2 regions of the Tissierella carlieri genome follow, and region 2 is predicted to be linked to the other one. Evidence: riboswitches for the same ligand, from Rfam matches in the RefSeq annotation. Region 2 holds a riboswitch; the other holds the start of a gene.
The links. Region 2 has a riboswitch for thiamine pyrophosphate ahead of thiD (bifunctional hydroxymethylpyrimidine kinase/phosphomethylpyrimidine kinase). Riboswitches for the same ligand answer to the same signal wherever they lie in the genome.
Positions count from the first base shown of each region.

Region 1: linked by a shared signal. The riboswitch ahead of thiT (energy-coupled thiamine transporter ThiT) and the one ahead of thiD (bifunctional hydroxymethylpyrimidine kinase/phosphomethylpyrimidine kinase) in region 2 are both predicted to bind thiamine pyrophosphate.

Region 1 covers NZ_JAHLOH010000053.1:72,772-81,023, reverse strand. Annotated here, with positions in the region: gene recG (ATP-dependent DNA helicase RecG) at 1-1,187, opposite strand, end outside; gene KQI38_RS19390 (DAK2 domain-containing protein) at 1,244-2,890, opposite strand; gene KQI38_RS19385 (Asp23/Gls24 family envelope stress response protein) at 2,909-3,265, opposite strand; gene rpmB (50S ribosomal protein L28) at 3,478-3,669, shown strand; gene KQI38_RS19375 (hypothetical protein) at 3,711-3,881, opposite strand; gene KQI38_RS19370 (thiamine diphosphokinase) at 3,968-4,603, opposite strand; gene thiT (energy-coupled thiamine transporter ThiT) at 4,773-5,321, opposite strand; TPP riboswitch at 5,379-5,478, opposite strand; gene rpe (ribulose-phosphate 3-epimerase) at 5,517-6,164, opposite strand; gene rsgA (ribosome small subunit-dependent GTPase A) at 6,166-7,041, opposite strand; gene pknB (Stk1 family PASTA domain-containing Ser/Thr kinase) at 7,051-8,252, opposite strand, start outside.
Region 2 covers NZ_JAHLOH010000050.1:46,933-55,184, reverse strand. Annotated here, with positions in the region: gene KQI38_RS18445 (MerR family transcriptional regulator) at 1-798, opposite strand, end outside; gene KQI38_RS18440 (MATE family efflux transporter) at 884-2,215, shown strand; gene KQI38_RS18435 (GNAT family N-acetyltransferase) at 2,510-2,920, opposite strand; gene KQI38_RS18430 (aminotransferase class III-fold pyridoxal phosphate-dependent enzyme) at 2,969-4,195, opposite strand; gene KQI38_RS18425 (aminotransferase-like domain-containing protein) at 4,316-5,665, shown strand; TPP riboswitch at 5,752-5,850, shown strand; TPP riboswitch at 5,937-6,035, shown strand; TPP riboswitch at 6,123-6,221, shown strand; gene thiD (bifunctional hydroxymethylpyrimidine kinase/phosphomethylpyrimidine kinase) at 6,301-7,122, shown strand; gene cytX (putative hydroxymethylpyrimidine transporter CytX) at 7,122-8,252, shown strand, end outside.

The sequences.
Region 1 (8,252 bases), on a different contig from region 2:
ATAGCTCTTTGTTTCACACCGAATCTATGTTGTTCATCTGTTATAGCAAGGCCTAATCTATTAAACTCTACATTTTCTTGGATTACAGCATGAGTCCCAATTAAAATATCTATTCTTCCTTCTTTTAAGTCTAGTAAAATTTCTTCTTTAGCTTTAGGAGAAAGACTTCCAACCAATAGCTCCGTCCTAATATTATAGCCAGAAAAAAACTTTCTAATTGATTCAAAATGTTGACTAGCTAATATCTCTGTAGGAGCCATCATGACAGCTTGATATCCAGAAGATATAGCCTTAAACATTGCAAGGACTGCTATTATAGTTTTTCCTGATCCCACATCTCCCTGAACTAGTCTATTCATTTGAATGTCATTTTCCATATCTGCTTCGATCTCTTTAAAGACTTTAATTTGTGAGTTTGTAAGTTCAAAAGGTAGCTTTTGGATAAAGTCATTTATTTCTACAGTTTTATTAAACCTAATACCTTTATTATTTGTAAAATTTCTATTTTTAATAATAAAAAGTCCCATTTGTAAAGTTAAAAGTTCTTGGAATGAAAGTCTCTTTCTAGCCTTTTCCAATAGTACACTATTCATAGGAAAATGAACATTTATGATAGCATCCTTTATATCCATAAGATCATATTTATCTATTATTTCCTGTGGTAAAAATTCTCTAATCTGATCTATATATTCCTTGATAGAATAATCTATTATCTTCATAATCTCGTTATTAGTTAATCCTTCAGTTAAGGAATATATAGGAGTTATTCGACCTACCTTATTCATAGTTCCTGATTTCTCAAAAACAGGACTCATTATTTGAATCTCCATACCTACCTTATTTATTTTACCGTTTACTATTATTTTTTCACCAACTATAAATTTATCTTTTAAATATTCTTGATTGAACCACACTAAATAAGCATTATGAGAACTATCTTTGACGGGAATTTTTATAATAGATAAATTTCTTCTAGGTCTAAGTATATTGGCTTTACCAATTATTTCAACCTCTAAACTTACTTTTTCACCTATCATACATTCTCTCAAAGTCTTAAATTTTGATCTATCGTCATAATCCCTAGGTATAAAATACATTAAGTCTTCTACAGTATTTATATTTAATTTTCTTAATCTAGAAGCTCTTTTGGGACCTACACCTTTTAAATATTGAATATTTACTGCCATATATGATCCCTCCAAAATTAATCATATTAAAAAACCCCACCAAAGGGCAGGGTAAATTATTCTACAGAAAATATATAGTAGTATATAGGCTGACCACCAAATATTAATTCTATATCTATATCATTATACGCACTAGATAAATAATTTTCTAAATCCTCAGCTAACTCTTCAGTTAAGTCACTTCCGTATAATATTGTAATTAGTGAAGTATCCTCGTCAACCATATTATCAAGTAGTTTTATAGCAACTTCATTTATCTCCTTACCATTTGCTATTATATCGCCTTCAGCAATTCCAATAATATCATCTTTATATATTTTTGTATTATTAAATTCTGTATCCCTAACAGAATAAGTAACTTGACCTGTTTTAACGTAAGCTATGGACTCTTTCATACTTTCTGTATTTTCATCTACAGATTTAGACTCATCGAAAGCTAGTAATGCAGCAATCCCCTGAGGTATAGTCTTAGAAGGAATAACTATAATATTTCTAGAACTAAGTTCCTTGGTTTGTTCTGCTGTTAAAATAATATTGCTATTGTTAGGAAGTATAAATACATTTTTACCTGAAGTATTATCAATGGCCTTAAGTATATCCTCTGTACTTGGATTCATTGTTTGCCCACCAGAGACTAAATAATCTACATTAAGTCCCTTAAATACTTCATCAATTCCCTCCCCAATGGATATTGCTACAAAGGAATATTCCTTTTCAAAATCATTATTTTCTACATTATTAGACTTAGATAATTCCGATTTTAATAAAATCTCCTCATGTTGATATCTCATATTATCAATTTTTATATCTGTCAGTTCTCCAATACTAAGAGCTTTCTCAAGTACTATTCCAGGGTTATTTGTATGAACATGTACCTTTATTAGACCTTCCCCACCTACTACAAGTAGTGAATCGCCTTGTAATGATAATTCATCTCTAAATAAATCAATGTCCTCATATTTAGTATTAATTATAAATTCTGTACAATAACCGTATTTAATATCATCAGTATCTATATGTTCATGGTGGATATATTCCTTTTGTTCCACCTTCTTCTTTTCTGGGGTCTTAACTTCGATTTTATCAATACCTGCTAAAGCATTATATGCACCTGTCAATACATAAATTAAACCTTTGCCTCCAGCATCCACAACCCCTGCTTGCTTTAAAACTGGAAGCATTTCTGGAGTTTTATTTAAAATTATTTCTCCATGATTTATTACTTTTTTAAGAAAAACTAAAATATCTCTCTCTTCTTTACAAATAGAAATAGCATATTCTCCACACTCTCTAGCTACTGTTAATATAGTCCCTTCTGTTGGCTTCATAACAGCTTTATATGCTGTATCAGCAGCCTGTTTAAAAGCCTCAGCAAGTGTTCTAACATCAGCAGTATCTTTTCCATTTAAACCATTTGCGAATCCACGAAAAAGCTGTGATAAAATAACACCTGAATTACCCCTAGCCCCCATTAATGATCCATGTGAAGTGGCTAATGCTATTTTAGAAACACTATCTTCATGAAGGTTAAGTCCTTGCTTTATAGCAGAATTTACTGTAAGCGACATATTTGTACCTGTATCTCCATCAGGAACAGGAAAAACATTTAAGGAGTTTACCTCCTCTTTATTATCTTCTAGGAACTTTGCTGCACCAGCTAAAGCTTTTTTAAGCATTGCCCCATCTAGAATTTCAATTTTCAATTATAGTACCTCCTCAAACTACTTTTCAACTCTTATTCCTTGTACATGTACATTTATTTTGTCTATTTTTAGACCAGTTAAATTTTCAACATTAAACTTAACCCTATCAATTATATTCTCAGCAACTACAGAAATCCTTACACCATATTCCAATATAACATGTAAGTCAATAGTCAATTTATCATCCTTTGTATATACCTTTATACCTTTAGATAAATAGTCCCATTTCAATAACTCAAATAATCCATCTGTCGCATTCTTTGAAGCCATACCCACTATACCATAACTCTCCATTGCAGATATTCCTGCAAGAGTGGCTATGACATTGTCATCTATACTAATTGCTCCATATTCTGTATTGGTCTTGGCTGGCATGTATAATCGCCTCCTTCTTTTCAATATACCATATTCTATATTTTACCCTAAATGTAAAAATAGTTCAACTAAATCCTATGATTATAATAAGATAATAATACATTTTGGTTGCATTTTTACTAATTATTATGTTAGAATATAATGTGTTATTATTGAAATGTAGAAAATATACTTTAAAGTATTTTCAGTAGTAGATTAAGGAGGTGTTTTTCATGGCGAAAGTTTGTGAAGTATGTGGAAAGGGAAAAGTATTTGGTAACAAAGTTACTTTCTCAAATAAAAAGAGTTCAAGAAGTTGGTCACCTAACATTAGATCAGTTAGAGCTGTAGTTAATGGTGGAACAAAAAAAGTTAATGTATGTACTAGATGTTTAAGATCTGGATATGTTGAAAGAGCACTATAATTATGTAATAAAATAAGGCTTCCATATAAAAATGGTAAGCCTTATTTTATTTTTAGGATCAATGCTCCCATTATAAGTAATCCGATTCCAATTAATATTAGAAGTACTTCTATAGGTATAAACTTAATAATTATTAAAAAACCAACTGCAGCTAAAGTTATACCTATTATTTTTCTCATTTTTTGTATATACCTATAGTAAAACCTCTTCATAATCAACACCCCTATAATACTTTATTATATTGTATTCAAACATTAAAGAAATAGTTACAAAAAGCTTAGGATAATTATCCTAAGCTTTAATCTTTTGAAATAAATACTAATGCTTTTCCTCTATGAATTTCAATTATTCCAATATCATCAATAATTTTGTTACTGATTCCGTGGGTAGATCCAAATTTAATAAATTCTCTATCTAAATTATAGAAAAAACCCTTTAAAGATATAATTATTCCCTCTTCTACTATTGGTACAATAGAGATATATTTATCCTCTAAATACTGTAATTCCATATAGTTGTCTATTAAATAGATAATATTATTATCATCTATGATTTTTCCCTTAATTCCTTTATCATGTAAAGTATTTAGCAAAAATATATTTGCCATGGTATGGTCTTGTCTAGTTCCTGTCACTCCCATTAGTATAATTTCCTTATACTCTTTATCTATTAAATATTCCATAGCAAGGGCAGTATCAGTTGCATCTTTAATAGATGAATACTTTTCCACAGTTATATTGTTATCTTTTATATAATTTAATGCAGATTCGCTAATAGAGTCTAAATCGCCCATTACTAAATTAGGCTTTTTATTGATTTTTGCAAGATGATTCATTCCTCCATCTGCACATATAATAAAATCAGATTCCTTAACTACTAACTCTAATATACTATAATCTGTAATAGTCCCACTTGAAATGATTAACCCTTTCATTTACATCATCCTTTTTTATAACGAATAGGAAAGTTCTACGTTAATAGTATAGTATTAAGAACTTTCCGTCAATGAATTTTAAGCAAATTGTCCAAATCTTTGATTTTGTGCAAGTAACCTATGCAGTGACCAAGAAAAACTTCTGCTAATTTTCATTTAGAAGTTTTTCTTATTTTGCTTTTATTGCCTTATTTAATGGTTTCCAAATAATTGCGATTACAATACAAGAAATAATTAATTCTGGAACTAAATAATAAGCATTATATTCAATTGAATAAATCCAAGGATTTTTATCTCCAGCATATTCAGCAAAAAAAACTACACCTGATAAAACATGTGATATCATTCTTCCCAATATCCCTATAAATACAGCTAAAAAAACATTTAAATATCCTTTAAAAGAATTCTTGTCCTTTATATAATATGCAATTCCAGCTAAACCTAGCAAACCAAAAGCTAGCGGATAGTCTAACACAAATTGAATTGGATGATAGAAATAAGGTTTTAAGATAAATTGTAATATACCATAAGTACTTCCTATGGCTAATCCCGGTATTAAACCCCAACGAATGGCAAATAAAATAATTGGAATCATACTTCCAGCAGTAACTGATCCTCCCATAGGTGCCTCATAGACTTTAATATAACTTAGTATAGTAGCTAGAGCAATCATCATACCACCTTCTGTCAACATCTTTACATCCCATCTTTTCACCATAAAAACTCTCCTCCTTTAAATTAATAAACCCATTACCAACGTAGGCAATGGGTATTTAAAGGCTAATACACACTTCCCTACGCTAGCATTACCTAGGTCAGGTCATAAGGGTCGGGATAAATCCACTCTCAGCCAATTGGCTCCCCTAGTGTTAATCTTCTTCAATTAATTCTATTATAGCATATAATTATTAATTTACAACTGTTTAAATTGTCTAGTTCTATGTTCTATATCTTCTGCTCCAAATACATCTGAACCTGCTACTAATAAATCAGCACCACAATTTAAGATTTCCTTGGCATTATCTAATTTCACTCCACCATCTACTTCAACAATAATATTTAGTTCTCTTTCATCAATTATTTTTCTTAGTCTTTTTATTTTTCCCTTCATAGACTCAATGAAGGATTGTCCCCCAAACCCTGGATTCACTGTCATAATAAGAACTAAATCTAAATCCCCTAAAACATACTCTATAGACTCTAATGGTGTAGCAGGGTTTAGTGATACGCCTGCCATGATGCCATAGGATTTTATCTCCTGTATAGTTCTATGAAGATGAGTAGTTGCCTCTTGATGTACAGTTATTAAATCAGCACCTGCATCAACAAAATCCTTAATATACCTTTCAGGTTTATCTATCATTAAATGTACATCAAAAGGGATTTTAGTAATTTTCCTCAGTTTCTTTATTACTGGAGGTCCAAAGGTAATATTAGGTACATAGATACCATCCATTACATCTAAATGAAGATAATCGGCACCACCATTTTCTATTTTCTTTATTTCATCCTGTAAATTAGCAAAATCTGCTGAAAGTAATGAAGGCGCAATTTTAGCCATATTAGTACCTCCTAATGTTTTTTATTTCTTCAAGGAAAAGTAAATAATTTTCGTATCTCTCCTTAGCAATATTTCCTTCTTCTACTTGTTTCTTCACTTCACAATCTGGTTCATTTCCATGTAAGCAACTAATAAATCTGCAATTTTCTCCATATTTATATATTTCTTTAAAATAATTTTTTAATTGAATCTCTTCTTCAATAAAATCTATATTTAAAGAACTAAAACCTGGAGAATCAAGAACAAAGGCATTATCGTGTAATTCTAAAAGTTCAACATGTCTAGTAGTATGTTTACCTCTTTTAGTCTTAGTGCTTACATCACCAGTCTCCAGCTTGAAATTCCTATTAACTGCATTTAATAGAGATGATTTTCCAGCACCTGAAGGACCAGCAAATACTGATATATTATTATCTAATGCAATTTTTAATTCATCAATACCAATTCCCGTTAGTACGCTAGTATTTATCACTCTATATCCTATATTTTCATAAATAGTTTTCAGTTCTAATGCCTTCTCTGGCATTAAATCAGACTTATTTATACAAATCATAATTTCCAGTTTTTCATGCTCAGCCATTATAAGAAATCTATCTAATAGCCAAGTATTAACATCTGGCTTTTTTATGCTCATGACTATTATAGCTTGAGTAATATTTGCTACTGGTGGCCTTAAGAGCTGAGATGTTCTTGGATATATTTCTTCAATATATCCTGTATTATCTTCATCGCTTATCCTAATCTTTACTTTATCTCCTACGAGAGGAGTTAAGTTCTCCTCTCGAAATATACCTCTTGCCCTACACTCTACTATACCAGATTCTGTTTTTACATAGTAAAATCCACCAATGCCTTTTATTATTATCCCATTTACCATAAAAGCCCCCTATTCATCCTTAGTTATAGTCCTTTGATGCACAAGTGTATCATTACAGTATACTTCAAATACAGCACCTATTTTACCACTAAATGTTTCATAAACTGATTCTTCAGTAGCCTTATGCTTTTTATTATATACTATATCTGTTATACCATCTTGAGTTCTTAGTATCTTAATTGTGGTCTCTTCTACCTCTGGCAATGGAGTCAATAAGAAGGTTATTGGTCTCTCCTTATTACTAACATCATTTTCTTCTCCATTATTAATAGATTCCTCACTCGGTCCACTACTTATAAATAAATCAACAGCAGTCTTTGTCTCTAACTTTGTTCCTTGTACATAACTTTGCCAAGTTACTTGATCTTTAGCTACAGTTTCACTTGGCTGAGGTGTTATATCCCCAACTTCAAGGCCTAAATCAAGTATTTTCTTTTTAGCTTCTTCAATATTAAGTCCAACTACTTTTATCATATTTACATGCTTTATTTCTTCCCCTTGGCTTACAACTAATTTAATTCTAGTACCTGGTTCTACAGAGCCACTATCTGGATCTTGACTAATCACCACATTTTCAGGTATGGTGTCTGAATGTTCATAGTCTACTTTTGTCTTTAATCCGGCATCGTTAAGAATTTCTTCTGCATCTGCTAAATCCCTATTTACTACATCGAGAACTTTTACAAGATTATCCCCTTCACTTACGGTCACTTCAATAGTATAACCTTTTTTTACCTTAGCATTTTCTTCTTCGTTTTGAGTCATAACTTCACCAGCTTTGAACTCACTACTTTTCTTTCTACCAACAACTTCAAATTTCAAACCTAAATCTTCTATTTCTTTTTTAGCTTGTTCTTCTTGCATTCCAGTTATTTTAGGAACAGTGACTTCTTCACTAATAAAGAAGCTTTTTAATTTATAGGCTCCTAACCAAATACTAGTTGCCAATAGAAATGCCAAAAATATACCTAAGAAAATAATTTTTCCGCTACCATCCTTCTTACTTGTCTTCTTTGTACTTTTTACCTGTTTCTTGCTTTTCACAATTTCATCATCCTCTACATCAACTATAGGAATTATTTTAGTATGGGAATCATAACCATTTATATCTTCAAAATCAGCATCCTCTATATTGTCTCTTACTTTTTTTAAATCCTTTATTAGTTCAGTAATATTGCTATATCTGTCTGCCTGCCTTTTTTGGACGCATC
Region 2 (8,252 bases):
AATTACAAAATTTTCATATCCTACAACAGATAACTCATCTAAAACCGCATCTTCAAAAAAATATTCTGTTGGTTGTAGTTGATGCTGCTCTGTAAAGGTAAGTATTTTTTCATAAGTTTCTTCAATTGAGGAATAGCCATTTGTATGATATGCAGTTAAGTATCGACCTGCCTTTTTAAGATAAATATCAGCCTTTAGTAGTTGGGTAGAAACCTTTGTGTAGAAATAATCATAGGCATTAAAATCCATTTCAAGAATATTTGAACTATTAATCATCTGACCCACAGAATAAGGGATAAAGATATTATTTTCTATACAAGATTTTATGTGATTTGCAAAGGATATGAATACACTGCGTTCTCCTGTCCATGGTAGAGTAGGTGTCAAAAGCAATAACTCTTCCTTTTCTTCGGATATAGAAATATTTTTTGTATCTGCATTAAATAGAGATTTAGTAAGCTGTGATTTTTGTGAAATTAATTCCTTCATGGCAAGAAGCCGATCAATTTTTTTGTCAATTTCATCTTCCTGTTTATTTAATAAATCAATAAGTTTTTCTGGTCCCCGTATATCTAAATAAGCTTTAATTTCTTTCAATGGCATTCCCAATTCTTTTAATGCAGATATGACATAGAAAGGTTCAACTTGAAAAACAGAATAATATCTATATTCATTTTGTCCTTTTAGTTCTGGAGAAAATATGCCTATTTGGTCATAATGGAATAAAGTATGTTTTGTAACACCTACAATTTTTGCAAATTCTCCAGTTGTAAAGTAATTTTGTAAGTTTTTATTCATAAATAAAATCTCCTCTTGACTATCGGGTAACACTATACTTTATTATAATCAATGTTATATAAATTATCAATAGGAGGAAATCACCATGAAAAATTCGATAGATAAGGAATTTAATTTCTATTCACTTTTTAAATTTGCCCTTCCAACTATAGTGATGATAGTTTTTATGTCATTGTATACAATTGTTGATGGATTATTTGTATCTCGTTTTGTTGGAACAACAGCATTATCAGCAGTTAATATTGTATATCCAATTTATAATGTAATTATTGCCATAGGGCTCATGTTTGCTACGGGAGGAAGTGCAGTGATTGCTAAAAAAATGGGAGAAGGGGAAAGTCAAGCTGCAAGAGAAAACTTTAGTTTGATTGTTTTAGTTGGTGTTATGATAGGTTTGATTATTTTGGTATTAGGTATTGCTTTTATTAAACCCCTAGTAGTTTTATTAGGAGCCAATGAAGTAGTACTTCAGCTATGCCTTGACTATGGGAGAACATTTTTATTTTTTACTCCCCTTGCCATACTTCAAATGCTGTTTCAATGTTTTTTTGTTACTGCTGGAAAACCTGAGCTTGGACTTATAATGACTATTGTTGGTGGTTGTACAAACATTGTACTTGATTATATCTTTATTGTTCCAATGCAAATGGGTATTGTAGGTGCTGCAATTGCTACTGGAATCGGTATTACAATTCCAGCTGTTTTTGGGGTACTCTATTTTACTTTCCTCAGAAAGGGAACATTATATTTTGTAAAACCAAAGCTAGATAAAAAAGTTCTATGGGACAGCTGCTTTAACGGTTCATCTGAAATGGTGAGCAATATTGCACTTGCTGTGGTTACCTTTTTATATAATATAATAATGATGAAGTATTTAGGAGAAAATGGTGTTGCAGCAATTACTATTATGTTATATGCTCAATTCTTATTAAATGCTGTATTTATGGGATTTTCAATGGGTGTAGCTCCAGTTATTAGTTTTAATTATGGAAGCCAAAATATAATACAAATTAAAAAGATTTTTCGATACTGTATAACTTTCATTGTGGCAAGCTCGATTATATCCTATGCTGTTGCGGCGTTATCTGCACCATTACTCGTTCAACTGTTTGTTCCTAAAAACAGTGTAGTATATAATATTACTATAGAAAAATTTTATATTTTTAGTATCAATTTTCTCTTTGCAGGAATAAACATATTTACATCGGCTATGTTTACTGCATTTTCAAATGGTAGGGTTTCAGCAATTGTTTCTTTTATGAGAACTTTCGTATTTATTACAGCAGGACTTATTATATTGCCATTAATTTGGGGTGTAGAGGGTGTATGGTACGCTATGACCATAGCTGAATTCTTGGCTATGATAATGTGTATTATATATTTGGCTGTTTTTAGAAAAGATTATCATTATGCTTAAATATTAGAGTAATATAAAGATTTTATTTATGGTAACGTAAGTCATGGAGTTAGGGGCTACAAATAGATTATGACTTAGAGGGATATTAAAAATATATGTATTTTCAAGGGAAGTCTTTTGACTTCCCTTGATTCGATTTTAAAAGAGAATGTACATAACCATTATTATAATTTTTTATTTTATTTGAACATTTGAAACTATATTTGATTTATGAATAATACTCTAACTATCAAACTTCTGATATAATTATGATTCTATATTCGTAAAAATTAATGAGAATCGAATTTCAAGTTTTTACAGCCTAGTTCTTTTTTTCATCATAAACTTATGGGATTCCCTAGTAAAACCATATTGCTCATATAATCCGTGGGCGTCTTGAGTCGCTAGAATACCTAGCAATCCTTCTAATTCTTTAGTTGTCATAATATTTTCCATCAGTTTTTTTCCTAAACCATTGTTTCGATGATTTATGTCAACTATTATGTCACAAATCCAATAAACTGTAGAGTAATCTGTAACCACTCTACCAAATCCAACTAATTTGCCATTCTGGTATACTCCATAACAGATCGAATTTTCAATAGATTTAAATATTGTTTCTTCAGTTCTGTCATTAGCCCAATAAGATTGTTTTAATAATGATTTTACTGATTCAATATTTAATTTTGACTTATCTGTAGAGATATAATATTCAAAGTTGTTCATTTTATTACCTCCATAATTTTAATGATAATTTACCTAATAGCAGATAGGTTATTTAAATTTTATAGTTGAATCAGATTCTAGAATAAGTTCAAGAGAATTGCATAAGTTATCGATTTCTTCACTTTTAATTATTAATGGAGCATAGAAATGTAGATAATTATAAACATCTGAATATCCAATGAAAAAACCTCTTTCGAGAAGGACTTTAAATACTTCTGATGCTTTATGTCTTTTATCAAGAACCGCAACGTTCATCATTCCTCTTCCACGTACTTCCATTATTCCACCTGTACGTTCACCTATTTCAGCTAGTTTATGACGAAAATATTCTCCTATTTTATTTCCGTATTCAACGAGATTTTCATTTAACATGACTTCAATTACTTTCCTTGCTACCATACAACCTAGAGGGTCGTCCGTATGGGATTGAACGTATCTAAAATCTATTGACTCTACTATCTCTGCCAACTCTGAATGAACCAGCAAGCCGCTTATAGGATAGCCGTTTCCAAGACCTTTACCCACTGCAATAAAATCAGGAGAACTTGATTCACAGTCAAAGACCTTATAGTGTTGAAATCCAAACCATTTACCAGTTCTGCCGAAGCCTGTCGTAACTTCATTTGCTATAACAAAGCCTCCTGAATTTCTAATATTTTTAACTAAAAATGTGATTAGCTTATCTGGTGGACATAGGACAAGACCCCCTGAATTTCCAGATTCAAAAACAAATGCAGCCATATGTGAGAAATCTATATGATTATACTTACCACATTTTTCGCAGTTGGAATCTTTTGTACAGTTGAGGCATTCATATACATCTAGATCTACCCATTGATTAAGGTTTCTAGGCATTCTCAGTTCTGGAGATGTACCAAGATAAGAAATTGATAAGGAGAGTTTCTTTAGTCTACCAGTAACAAGTTCAGCCAGTAAAACAGCTAGAGAAACAGCCTCACTTCCCGATGACATAAAGGTGCCTTTATAGTTTCCATTAAGTTTAGACGCTTCAGTAAGTTCTTTTACTAAGGCCCCTGGGTGTTCTGTATCAAAATATTGATGAGTATGAAATAAATGTCCCGCATTTTCAACTATAGTCTCCACGACTTCTTTCTTGCTGTGACCTAGGACAGCAGCCCAACATCCTGATTCAAAATCAATCAGTTCTCCATATTCTTTAGTTTTGATTCGAGTACCTAAAGCTTCCATGACTGTTATGGAAGTATCTGGACTTGCAAACATTTTCATGCATCTATCTTTGTATAGTTCATCCACCTTTATTACCTCCAATATATTGAATTATTTTAGGTTAAGTATATAATGAAAAATATAGTAGTTCAATTATGTAAAATTCATTCTGTACTATTACAAAATATGGTGTAGAGGTGAAAAATGATGAAAAAAAGTAAAGTTGAGATGGTTAAGGATTTTATATTTAGAGAAATTAAGGATGGGAAAATAAAAAATGGTCAGCGGCTTCCAAGTTGCAGAGAAGTATCTTCATACCTTTCTATAAATAAAATAACTGTAAATAAAGCATATAACGAATTGGAAAGGGAGCATAAGGTATATAGTATTCCTCGCGGAGGTTTTTACTTGATTGATTCAGAAGAAAGGTTAAAGGTGGTGCAGGAAGAGGTGGATTTTAGGACAGTTAAGCCAGATGAAAAACTTATTCCATATAGAGAATTCACTCATGTAATGAATAAGGCAGTTGATATGTATAAAAATACATTGTTTGAATATGAATCTAGTGGTGGACTATCTTCTTTAAGGGATACATTAAAGTATGAATTTGAGAAGGACGGAATATATACTGCTGCTGAAAGGATAATAATTACCAATGGAGCCCAACAAGCTATAGGGTTAGTATTTCAATATCTATTTGGGAAAAGTAAAGGTAAATTACTTGTTGAATCTCCTACATACAGTCTTGCTTTAAAATTGGCAGATCATTTAGGTATTGATATTATAGGAATTGAAAGGAGAGTTGATGGTTTTGACTATAAAGAAATGGAAATAATATTTAAGTCAGGTGAAATTACTGCCTTCTATGTTATACCAAGACATCATAATCCTACCGGTTATACTCTTTCTGAAAAAGACAAGCAGAAAATTGCCGAACTCTCTTATAAATATAATGTGCTTATTATAGAAGATGACTATTTAGCAGATTTAGGCTCAAGAAAAGGTTCTATGTCAATACATTATTATGATATAAGCAAACGTACTATTTATATACGAAGCTTTTCAAAGGCTTTCATGCCTGGAATAAGGATGGGAGCAGCAGTACTTCCAGAATCCATGATTGAGGAAGTGATTAATATTAAGCATATTAGTGACTTGAATACATCAAAAATTCCACAAGCAGCACTGGATATTTTTATAAAATCAGGAATGTACGAAAAACATATTAAAAAAGTCAAAAAATCTTATGAAACTAAACTTAAGAAGGCAGCTAAAATCGTTAAATCATTAAGCCCGTTAGGTTTCAGTTGGTATGTTCCAGAACATGGAATATTCATATGGCTCTATCTGCCTGAGAATATAGAGGCTGTAGAATTTGAAAAGAAACTTGAACATCATGGGATTCTTGTAAAAGCAGCATTAGAATTCTTTCCAGAAAAATGGTCTAAAGAGAAGAATCAGAGGAATTATAACTACATAAGGATTTGCATATCTGGTGTTCCACAAGAAAGTATAGATGCTTTGGCTACTATAATTTCAGTTATGAAAGCTGAATAAAAATAATAGTATTTATAAAAGCTAAAGAAAAAATTATACTTTTGTAGCTTGATTATGTTATTACTATGGGATATAATCAATATAGTTAATATTTGTGGGGGGACTATAAATAGTTGAGAAGGTAAAACCTGACCCTTTGAACCTGTTGGCTAATACCGACGTAGGGAAGCAAATCACTTACATTATTGTATTTGATTAGGGTGCTTCTCCGTATAGAGAAGTACCCTATTATTATTTAGATAGAGTTATTAAGTATAAAAATTGATATAATTAATATTTGCGGGGGAACTATAAATAGTTGAGAAGGTAAAACCTGACCCTTTGAACCTGTTGGTTAATACCAACGTAGGGAAGCAAATCAATTACATTATTGTATTTGATTAGGGTGCTTCTCCGTGTAGAGAAGTACCCTATTATTATTTAAAATAGAGTTATTAAGTATAAAAATGAATATAATTAACATTTGCGGGGGGACTATAAATAGTTGAGAAGGTAAAACCTGACCCTTTGAACCTGTTGGTTAATACCAACGTAGGGAAGCAAATCACTTACATTATTGTATTTGATTAGGGTGCTTCTCCGTGTAGAGAAGTACCCTAATTTATTATATATAAAGAACAAAGGGAGGAATTTCAATGAAAAAGGTACTTAGTATTGCTGGATCAGATTGTAGTGGAGGTGCTGGGATACAAGCAGATTTAAAGACGTTTTCTGCACATGGGGTGTTTGGAATGAGTGTCATTGTTTCAGTAGTAGCAGAAAATACGAGCCGTGTTATCGATATACAAAATATTACTCCAGATATGATTGAGAAGCAGATTGATGCAGTATTTGAGGATATTGAGGTTGACGCTGTGAAAATTGGTATGCTGTCTACACAACTTTGTATGGAGGCAGTAGCAAGAAAACTGGAGCAATATAAGCCGTGTAATGTTGTAATTGATCCTGTAATGTATGCGAAAAATGGTTGCCCACTTATGGACCCCGATTCCATAGATACGTTGATCAAGGTTGTACTACCTTATGCTGATTTACTTACACCTAATATCCCAGAGGCTGAGAAGATATCAAATATTAAGATAAGCAGTACAGAAGATATGAAAATAGCAGCAAAGCTTATTTATGATATGGGGTGTAAAAATGTTCTTGTTAAAGGTGGTCATGCTATTGGAGATGCACTGGATATTTTATATGACGGTAAAGAGTTCTATTATTTTGAAACTCAGCGTATAAATACAAAAAATACTCATGGAACAGGTTGTACTTTCTCTTCGGCTATTGCTTCCAATCTTGCACTTGGTATGACTATGCCTATTGCTGTAAAGCAGGCTAAAAAATATATTACTACAGCAATTGAACATTCGTTAAACATTGGTAAGGGTAATGGACCAACACATCATTTTTATGACCTATATAAAAATGGTTTGAATATTAAGGAAAGTAAAGGAGATTTATAATGAAAAATGAAAATCAACAGGTGTCTACCTTTAGTCAAATATTATTATGGTTTGGTGCAGCAGTATCTATTGCTGAAATTATGACAGGAGCCTTGCTTGCTCCTTTGGGACTAGCCCAAGGTATTTGGGCTATTATTATTGGTCATGTAATTGGAGGAGCTATTCTTTTTCCAGCGGGGCTGATTGGTGCAAAAACTGGCCTTTCTGCTGCTGAATCTGTTCGCATTTCTTTTGGTAAATATGGTTCATTTGGGTTTTCGTGGATTAATATATTACAGCTTCTTGGTTGGACTGCAATTATGATTATTAACGGAGCAAAAGCATTTGATGGAATTACAAATCATCTTTGGGGCTATCAGAATGAAAGGTTATGGTGTATGGTTATTGGATTACTTATTTGTATTTGGGTAGTAATTAGTATTAAAAATCTGTCAAAATTAAATACTGTAGTGATGACGGTCTTGTTTATATTTACAATTATTCTTGGTTTTACGGTTTTCAAAAATACTAGTGGAGTAATTGTAATGGAAGAAACTATAAACTTTGGTACCGCGGTTGAACTTAATGTAGCTATGTCCCTTTCTTGGCTTCCTCTTATATCTGATTATACAAGAAAGTTGGAGAAGAAAATCACAGGTACTTTATGGAGTGTAATAAGTTATTTTGTTGGTAGTACAGTGATGTTTGTAATTGGACTCGGTGCAGCAATTTACGCTGGCACATCGGATATTACAGCCATATTAATGTCTGCAGGACTTGGCTTGATTGCTCTTGTAATTGTTCTATTTTCTACAGTTACTACTACATTTCTCGATGTTTATTCTGCAGGAGTAAGCACAGCGAATTTAAATAAAAAGGTAAATGAAAAGTTTGCTGCTGTTATTGCATGTGTCGTAGGTTCATTACTTGCAATGTTTGTTCCTATTAGTCAATATGAGAATTTTTTATATCTTATAGGTTCTGTATTTGCACCTTTATTTGCCATTCTGTTTGTGGATTATTTTCTGTTGCATAAAAAAGATATAGATCCTAGTCACTCTCATAGCATAAGAAACATAATTTTATGGGTGATTGGATTTATCGTTTATCGTTTACTTATGCCTTATAACTCTATTATAGGAATCACGTTG